2 regions of the Psychromicrobium lacuslunae genome follow, and region 2 is predicted to be linked to the other one. Evidence: riboswitches for the same ligand, from Rfam matches in the RefSeq annotation. Region 2 holds a riboswitch; the other holds the start of a gene.
What was found. A riboswitch is a leader RNA that binds a small molecule or an ion and turns the genes downstream of it on or off. The one in region 2 is predicted to bind S-adenosylmethionine.
Positions count from the first base shown of each region.

Region 1: linked by a shared signal. The riboswitch ahead of UM93_RS07410 (aminotransferase class V-fold PLP-dependent enzyme) and the one ahead of UM93_RS11795 (DUF1737 domain-containing protein) in region 2 are both predicted to bind S-adenosylmethionine.

Region 1 covers NZ_CP011005.1:1,589,247-1,593,662, reverse strand. Annotated here, with positions in the region: gene UM93_RS07415 (class I SAM-dependent methyltransferase) at 1-371, opposite strand, end outside; gene UM93_RS07410 (aminotransferase class V-fold PLP-dependent enzyme) at 487-1,893, opposite strand; SAM riboswitch class IV at 1,933-2,046, opposite strand; gene hisN (histidinol-phosphatase) at 2,131-2,946, opposite strand; gene rsgA (ribosome small subunit-dependent GTPase A) at 3,062-4,111, opposite strand; gene aroA (3-phosphoshikimate 1-carboxyvinyltransferase) at 4,111-4,416, opposite strand, start outside.
Region 2 covers NZ_CP011005.1:2,498,615-2,503,030, reverse strand. Annotated here, with positions in the region: gene UM93_RS11810 (alpha/beta hydrolase) at 1-508, opposite strand, end outside; gene UM93_RS11805 (O-succinylhomoserine sulfhydrylase) at 672-1,865, opposite strand; gene UM93_RS11800 (rhodanese-like domain-containing protein) at 1,862-2,263, opposite strand; gene UM93_RS11795 (DUF1737 domain-containing protein) at 2,260-2,463, opposite strand; SAM riboswitch class IV at 2,499-2,627, opposite strand; gene UM93_RS11790 (ABC transporter ATP-binding protein) at 2,677-4,416, opposite strand, start outside.

The sequences.
Region 1 (4,416 bases), 910 kb from region 2:
CTGGCATCGAACCAATGCCAGGCTTGAGCTACAAAAACCGCGTCGGTGCTGCTACTCGGCAAGGGAAACTGCTCGGCGGTGCCAACTACAGTACGAACCATCGACAAGCGGTTGCTGAGTTGCTGCAACATATCCGCTGAGGGGTCAACAGCTGTCACGCTGAGTCCATGAGCCACTAATCGTTCGGTGAACTTTCCAGTGCCGGCGCCCAGATCGATTACCTCCATTGCATGCTCAGGGATCAGCCAGGAGGCGCTGTGTACGGGGTAACTTGGTCGCACCCGATCGTAGAGCTCGCCGCCGCTCAGGAAGGCGGCGGCGAGCTCTACGCGTCGTTCCGGTGCGATTTTAGGGCCTTTGACCGGCTTCAACGGTGATACCTCAAGAGCATTAGTCCAGAATATCCTGGCGAGCTATCAGCACTGCTGAGGGCGGCAGAAACTACTCTGTCACCAATTACTCTGTCACTAGCTACTCAGTCACTAACTACTCAGTCACCACGCAGGGAGCCGCGCCAGCGGTGCCCGGAGTATTTGGCGCCCAGCTGGGGAAAGCCCTGAAGTCGTTAGCTGGCACCCAGCGGCCACTTTCCACTAGGTAGTCCCCGGACGGGCCGTGCTCAACTAATTTGCGCACGCCGTCAATCAGCCGCTGAGCGTCCTCACCTTGTGAGCCTAGGCCGAAACTGGCGCGTAGCGATCCGGTGGGCAGGCCAAGGCGTCGTAGCAAGGGATGAGCGCAAAAACGTCCATCACGGACCCCGATCGCGAACTCGGCGGAAAGGTAAGCAGCGACAAAGCCTGAGTCATAGCCGGAGACCGAAAAGTTGACCACGCCGATACTGCCGCTATTTGGATAGCTATCCGAATCCTTGAAAAGCCGGTGAATGCTGACGCCGGGGATTTGTTCCAGGCCTCGGACAAGACTCTCGCGGAGATCCTGTTCATGACGCTGCCAAGCTGCTTGATTGAGCCCGGAGAGCACCTCCGCGGCTTTGGCGAGAGTAGCCGCGCCCAGCACATTGGGGCTGCCACCTTCGTGCCGAGCCGGTCCCTCAGCCCAACTCACCGTATCCAGTCTTACCTCTTTGACCGCACCGCCGCCGAAAAGCAGCGGAACACCAGTATCTAACCAGTCGGCGCGTCCAACCAGTACTCCCGAGCCGAACGGGGCATACAATTTATGCCCAGAAAAGGCCAGATAATCCACCTCCCAGCCGCTCACGTCAATCGCGCGGTGCGGTGCTAGCTGTGCGGCGTCCACCACAATCCGGGCGCCATGTCGATGCGCCAGTGAGGTGAGTTCCGCGATCGGCAGCACTTCGCCGGTGACATTCGAAGCGCCAGTGATGGCTAGCAGTGAAACCCCGCCCAAGCTGAATTCTTGTTCCAGGGTCTGAATCGTCTCCGCGATGCTTTCTCCGGCCAGCACGCTGCGATGCGGGACATGTTGCCAGGGCAACAAATTCGCGTGGTGCTCAATATCGAGATAGAGCACCTCGCCTTGGGCGGGCAGGCAGCGCGCCAAAAGATTGAGGGCATCCGTGGTGTTCCGAGTGAAAATCACTGTGTCATCGGGCCGGGCATTGACGAAATCCCGCACGATATGGCGGGAATTCTCATAGACCGAGGTGCTGATTTGAGAACTGTAACCGGCGCCGCGGTGCACGCTGGCGTAGTACGGCAGAATCTCATTGAGATACTCAGCAACTGAAGCTAGGGCCGGGGCCGAGGCTGCATAATCGAGGTTGACGTAGCGGGCTTCACCGCCTTGCACCAAGGGGGCGAGTAAACCGGCGCCCACCACCGGTTGTAGGGCTTGGATTGTAGCGACCGACTGATGGTCTTCAAGGGTTGCTAATTGCTGAAACGTGACGGTACTGACAGCACTCATTTAATCCTCCACTGAGAGGCCCTCGATGCCAAGATCGGGGGTCCGCGCTTGCCGGTATCTTTTGATATCGACCAGGTCGTCACCCGGGGCACCCCACCGCGAAAGGAGGGTTGCCGGCCAGCAAACCGGGGTTTAGCGCTGGCACTCGTGACCTATGAGTAGCTTAAACGGATCAATCGCCCGGGGAATAATCTGTTACGTCACAATCGCCCCAGGTTAGTTAGCCAGCTAACCAGGTTAGCTCAGTAGATCGTCTAGCTCGGGATTGAGTAGCCGGAGCGTCTCGGAGTGCAAAATACCATTGGTGGCCAGTGCGTTGCCGCCGAATGGTCCGTCCGCGCCCTCCAGCGAAGTGAAGCGTCCGCCAGCTTCGGTGACAATGGGGACCAAGGCAGCCATATCGTAGAGATTGAGCGAAGGTTCGCAGGCGATGTCGACGGCACCCTCAGCGACCAGACAATAGGACCAGAAATCACCATATGCCCTGCTTCGCCAGGTGGTCTCAAGCAACTCCAGGAACTGTTCCTGATTACCGCGCTCCCGCCAACCGTTGAGCGAAGAATAGGAAACAGAGGCGTCGGAGAGCTTAGAAACATTGGAGACCCTGATCCGGGAGGCTGCGGCAAGCGATTTTCCGGTGAAGGCTCCGGTCCCTTTCGCGGCCCACCAGCGCTTTCCCAGCGCCGGTGCGCTCACCACGCCCAGCACGGGTACGCCTTCGTCCACCAGCGAGATCAAGGTGGCCCAGACCGGGACCCCTCGAATGAAATTCTTCGTTCCATCAATCGGGTCGATAATCCAGCGCCGTGAACCATGACCACTGCTACCGAATTCTTCGCCTAACACGGCGTCCCGCGGTCGGACTCTGGAAAGCTGGCTTCGGATGGCGTCCTCGGCGTCCTTATCAGCGTCGGTCACCGGGGTTAAATCGGGTTTCGTTTCAATGGTCAGATCGAGCGCTTTGAACCGGCTCATGGTCTGTGCATCCACTGAATCGGCTAGCACATGGGCCAGACGAAGGTCGTCGTTATAGCCCTGAAGGTGCAATGTCATGTCCTCACGCTATCCCGAGATGCTACAGATTTCGGGGAGGCGGAGAGGGAAAGCCCCGGATCGGTGAGGTTTTAGCGGTCTGAGCTCACTGAAAGTAATGGAGCGGCACTGAAAGTCATTGCACGGCACGGATCGCACTGAGCAGGCGGCGGTAGGAGATTAGCCGCGCGGGTCCGCCCTGGCCGGCTTGACCGCCGGCCACCCAGGCGTCCAAGCCGCATTCCGGGGCGGCTTCATCGTGCCGGCAACCGCGCGGGCAGTCCGCTATGCCAGGCTCAAGATCTTCGAAAGCGTGCAGGATGCGGTTGGCATCCACATGGGCCAGGCCGAATGATCGAATTCCCGGGGTGTCGATGATCCAGCTCCCGGGCGCTGCCGCTTCCAGGCGCAAAGCGAGTGCTGAGGATGAGGTATGTCTGCCCCGTCCGGTGACCGTGTTAACCCCTCCGGTGGCGCGTTGTGAGCCGGTGAGGGCATTCACCATGGTGGACTTCCCGACGCCGGAATGCCCGACCAGCACCGAAACCTTACCGTCCAACTCGGCGTGCAACTGCTGTACCGCGTCGCTAACCAATCTTGCCGAGCCACTTGCAGCCTGCTCCGCAGTAGTGCGGCTGAGTAAAATTTTCAGATCCAGCTGTTGGTAGTGCTCCAGCAGTGCGGTTGGCTCCTTGACGTCGGTTTTGGTGATCAGCAGCAGGGGCTCGATTCCCGCGTCATAAGCTGCCACCAGGGCCCGATCGATAAAGCCGGTGCGAGGCTCCGGGCTAGCGGCGGCAACCACGATGACCAGCTGGTCGGCATTGGCGACGAGCACCCGCTCCACCGGGTCTGAGTCATCAGCGGAACGACGCAGCACGGTGCGGCGCTGCTCAATCCGAACCAGCCGCGCCAGCGTGTCGGGCTCGCCTGAGACATCGCCGACCAAGGCAACAAAGTCGCCGACCACGACGGGGGAGCGACGGAGCTCCCTGGCACGGGCGGCGACTAGCGTCCGTTCTTGGTCGGTGGCTTCATCGACTATGGCGGTATAACGGCCGCGGTCAACGGTGATGATCCGGCCGATCAGTGCATCCTGATGAGCGGGGCGATCCTTGGTACGAGGCCGACTGCCCTTTTTGTTCGGTCTGATCCGAACATCGGATTCATCCCACTCACGTGGCATTAGTTCGCTCGCTCAAGGGCCTGCGGAGCGAGCATATGCTGCCACAATTGGGGAAATTCCGGCATAGTTTTGGCTGTTGTGCCGATGTCGTCAATCTCGACGCCGGGCACGGCTAAGCCGATAATCGCCCCAGCAGTTGCCATTCGATGATCTTCATAACTGCGAAACAGGCCACCGTGCAGCGGCCGTGGCCTAATAATCAAGCCGTCAGCTATTTCCTCAACATCGCCACCAAGACCGTTGATCTCGGCCACCAGAGCCGCGAGCCTATCGGTCTCATGACCGCGTAAGTGTGCGATCCCGGT
Region 2 (4,416 bases):
TACGCCGTGGATCAAGGCCCAGTTCGGCGGCCTGGGCAGCTGTCCACACCAGGCCGGCATAGCAATCTTCAACCGGGGCCGGGTGTGGGTGCTCCGGGGCTAAGCGGTATTCCACCGATACGAGCGTGACGCCATACTGTTCAACCCAGTCCACTTGCTGCTCCGAGATGGCGTACCTGGTGCCCACCACCATGCCGCCGCCATGAATGTAATAGAGCGCCGGGCGCGGACCACTGAACTCGGTGGATCGCAGCACCAGTAACTTAATATCGGGTGAACCCTCCGGTCCTGGCGCCTGGTATTCCTGAGTTTCGATGGCCCGGCCGACGAGCAGCGCATCAAGCTCAATTGATTGATCGATGGCCCTGATCTGCTCGATCCTGTCAAGGCTCAGCGGCGGGATGCCGAGCTCCGGGTTGGCCTGCAAGAGCGCCGCCAACTCGGGATCGTAACTGGGACGCTTGAGACTGGCGGGAGCATCCTGCGCGGTGGGTTCATTGAGGGACACGAGAGTTCCTTTGCTCGATCTGATTTACTCTTATCCTTATCCTGCCGCTTAGCCGGACCGTGCGGTACCGCCGCAGCGGTGCAGCTTCGGAGTCGCTAACCGCCAATTGGCGGCTAGCTGGCGAGCGCCAGACGAGCAAGTTCTCAGAGTTCCTCGGTTCGACTCAAAGCTTCGCCAAGGCCTGGCTCAGGTCCGCCCGCAAATCGTTGAGATCTTCTAACCCGACCGAAAGCCGCACCACACCGTCGCCCAGGCCGATGGCGGCCCGGCCTTCCGGCCCCATTGCACGGTGCGTGGTGGTGGCCGGGTGGGTGATCAAGGATTTCGAGTCGCCGAGGTTATTCGAAATATCGATCACCTCGAGGGCGTTCAGTAGTGCGAAGGCCTCCGTTTTGCCGCCGCGCAGCGCGAAGGTCAGCACGGTACCGCCCGCCGTCATTTGCTGGGACGCCAGCTTGTACTGTGGATGAGACTTCAATAACGGGTACCTCACCCACTCCACAGCGGGCTGCGCCTCCAGGAATTCCGCCAGCGCCAGCGCCGAAGCGCAGGAATGATTGACCCGCAGCGAGAGCGTTTCCAGCCCTTTGGTGAGCACCCAGGCATTGAAGGAGGAGAGCGCCGGGCCGGTGTGCCGCATGAGCTGTTTCACCGGACCGTCGATGAATTCCTTGCTGCCCAGGATCGCGCCGCCCATCACCCGGCCCTGGCCGTCAATGTGCTTGGTGCCGGAGTAAACCACGATGTCAGCGCCGAGATCGGTGCAGCGTTGCAGCAACGGAGTGGCAAAGACATTATCGGCCACCACCTGGGCACCGGCGGCGTGCGCTAGCTCGCAGACCGCGCGGATATCGACGATCTCCTGCATTGGGTTGGAGGGAGATTCGAAGAACACCGCCGTGGTCGGCACCGAGAGCGCTTCCTTCCACTGCTCCAGATCTGGGCCGTCCACGAAGACGGTTTCGACGCCCCAGCGCGGCAGGATTTCATTCAAGATCACAAAACAGGAACCGAAGAGGGATCGGGAAGCAACCACCCGATCCCCGGCAGCAAGCAATGCACCGAGGGCAACAAACACCGCCGACATGCCAGAGGCAGTCGCGAAGCAAGCTTCGGTACCCTCCAACAGCCGCAGTCGTTCTTGGAAGGTCGCCACCGTCGGATTGCCATAACGAGAATAGACGAAGCGCTCATCCTCACCAGTGAAGGCCCGCTCTGCGGCCTCGGCAGAGTCATAGACGAAACCCGAATTGATGAAGATCGCCTCCGAGGTTTCGAAGAAGCCGGTGCGGTCTAAGCCGCCACGTACCGCCTGAGTGTCGGCGGCCCAGTCGGAGGCTAAGGGGTTGAAGCTCATGCGCCCTTCTTCCAAGGCAACTTGCGGTTCTTCCAGCCGTTGACGACTCGATCACCGTAGGCATCGGGTACTCCTTCGAAGCCTTCCAGGACATTGAAGGAGGTGAAACCGGCCTCGGTGGCCGCCTCGGCGGCCGAGATCGAGCGGGCGCCGGAACGACAGAGGAAAACCAGCTCAGCCTCGGCTGGCACGGTCTGCTGTAACTGAGCGAGGAAATCCGTATTCCAAACCCCGCCAGCCAGATTCCACTGCACAAAGCGCGGTTCTGCTTCGATGCTCGAAGTGTCCGGCACCCCGATGAGTTGCCACTCCGCCTCGGTCCGCACATCGACCAGTACGGCCCCGTCGGAAACCTTCTGCCAAGCCTGTTCTGGGGTGAGATCGCCCGCGTAGCTCATTGCGCCGACTCCGATCCCACAGTGGCGTTAAAGCCGGGCAGCACCACAGCTTGAGCAGCGATTACCTGGCCGCCGTTGGAGGTCACCGAGGGGCTGCCGTACAGCACGTATCCTTCGGCAATCGCGTCGCTGACTCTCTGACAGAAGGCGTGGTCATCGGGACCGGTCAGCAACCGGTAGGTAAGGGGGGCGTCAGCCATTAGATTCTCCTTTTGCGTCGGAGCAAGCCGGAGCGATTCCACGCTTGCAACCTCAATACGTTGCCGAGTACTCACCTGAGGCACCCCACCGGAATCGAGGGTTGCCGGCCAGCAAGTCAGGGCAGTGCAACCAAGTCTTTGGTTGCGCGCTGGCGCTCATTACTCATCGTCAAAGTAGCACAAAGTGGGCCGAGCCTTGGCATGCTAGTGACTTTATTGCGAGGCTTGACTGCTTGCCTGTTCCCGGTAGAGAGCCGCATACCGCCCCGCTGCGGCGAGCAGTTCCTGATGACTGCCGGATTCCACAATCCGACCCTGTTCGACGACGAAAATCACGTCTGCCGAGACCACGGTGGAGAGTCGATGCGCAATCGCTACCGTGGTTCGACCATGCGAAGCGGTTTCCAGCGCGGCCTGCACGACGCGTTCTGAGATCGAATCGAGTGCACTAGTGGCCTCATCGAGGACCAGTACCGCAGGGTCTTTCAACAACACTCGGGCAATCGCGATCCGCTGCTTCTCGCCACCGGAGAGTCGATAACCGCGCTCGCCGACCAGGGTATCGAAACCCTCCGGGAAGCTCATGATGGTCGAATAAATATTGGCCTGTTGGGTGGCTTGGTCGAGTTCCTGCTGACTGGCGTCGGGCTTGGCGTATCGCAGATTGTCGGCGATGCTGGCGTGGAAGAGATAGGTCTCTTGAGAGACGATGCCGATGTGGGACACCAAGGAGTTCTGCTTGAGTTCCCGAACATCCACACCGGCGAATTCGATGCTGCCAGAGCTTGCCTCGTAGAGCCTCGGGATCAGATACGAAATGGTAGTTTTTCCGGCACCCGAGGACCCTACGAAGGCGGCGAACTGCCCGGGTTCAATGCTGAAAGAAATGCGGTCCAGAGTGGGGCGTTCTTCTGGCTGGGCGTCGGGGTAAGCGAAGCTGACTTCTTTGAAGCGGATACCGCCTAGCCGGGTGTCCCTTGGCAGTTCCACCGCCTCGGGCCGGTCGGCGATGGCTGGGGTGAGGTCGAGGTATTCGAAGATCCGAGCGAAAAGTGCCCCGGAGGTTTGTAAGTCGAGGGCCACTCGCATCAGGCTGGTGAGCGGGAAAAGCAGTCGAGCCTGCACCGTGGTGAAGGCGACGATGGTGCCAGCGGTGATGGCCTGAGCGCCGTTATCGACGAGCAGCCCGGCTACCAGGTAAACAATCGCCGGAATCGAGGAGAGGAAGATCGTGACAATGGCGAAGAACCATTGCCCGCTCATCGCCTGACGAACCTGCAACGCTATTTGTTTACGGTTCTCGGCAGAGTATCTATCGATCTCGGCGCCCTGCATGGTGAAGCTTTTCGCCAATAGAATGCCCGAGACGCTCAGGGTCTCCTGGGTGATGGCCGACATTTCGGAGAGCGATTCCTGGGTTTGGGTGGCAATTTTTGCCCTGACCTTGCCGACCTTGCGTTGCGCGATCACCAGGATCGGCATCAGCACGACGGCGACCACGGTGAGCTGCCAGTTCAACAGCAGCATCGCCACGAAAGCAGCTATTACTGTCACGGTGTTACCTAAGACCGCCGTCACGGTATTGGTGAGCACGCTGGCGACGCCGCCGACGTCGTTCTGTAAGCGCGACTGGATGACGCCGGTTTTAGTGCGGGTGAAAAAGCTCAGATCCATGGCCTGCAGGTGCCCGAAGAGCTTGACCCGGAGTGCCCCCATCACGCGGTTGCCGACCGAGGAAGTCAAATAGGTTTGCCAGACGCCGAGCAGCGCCGAGCCGATATAGACCAGGATCATCGCGGCGACAATAATGCCCAGGGCGGTCAGATCGGGTTTACCTGCGGGCGGAAACAGACCTTCATCAAAGGCTCGCTGGGTGAGCAGCGGCGGCACCACAGAAAGACCAGCACCGACCAAGACGAGGCAGGCGGTGAGGATCAGCGCACGGCGATGCGG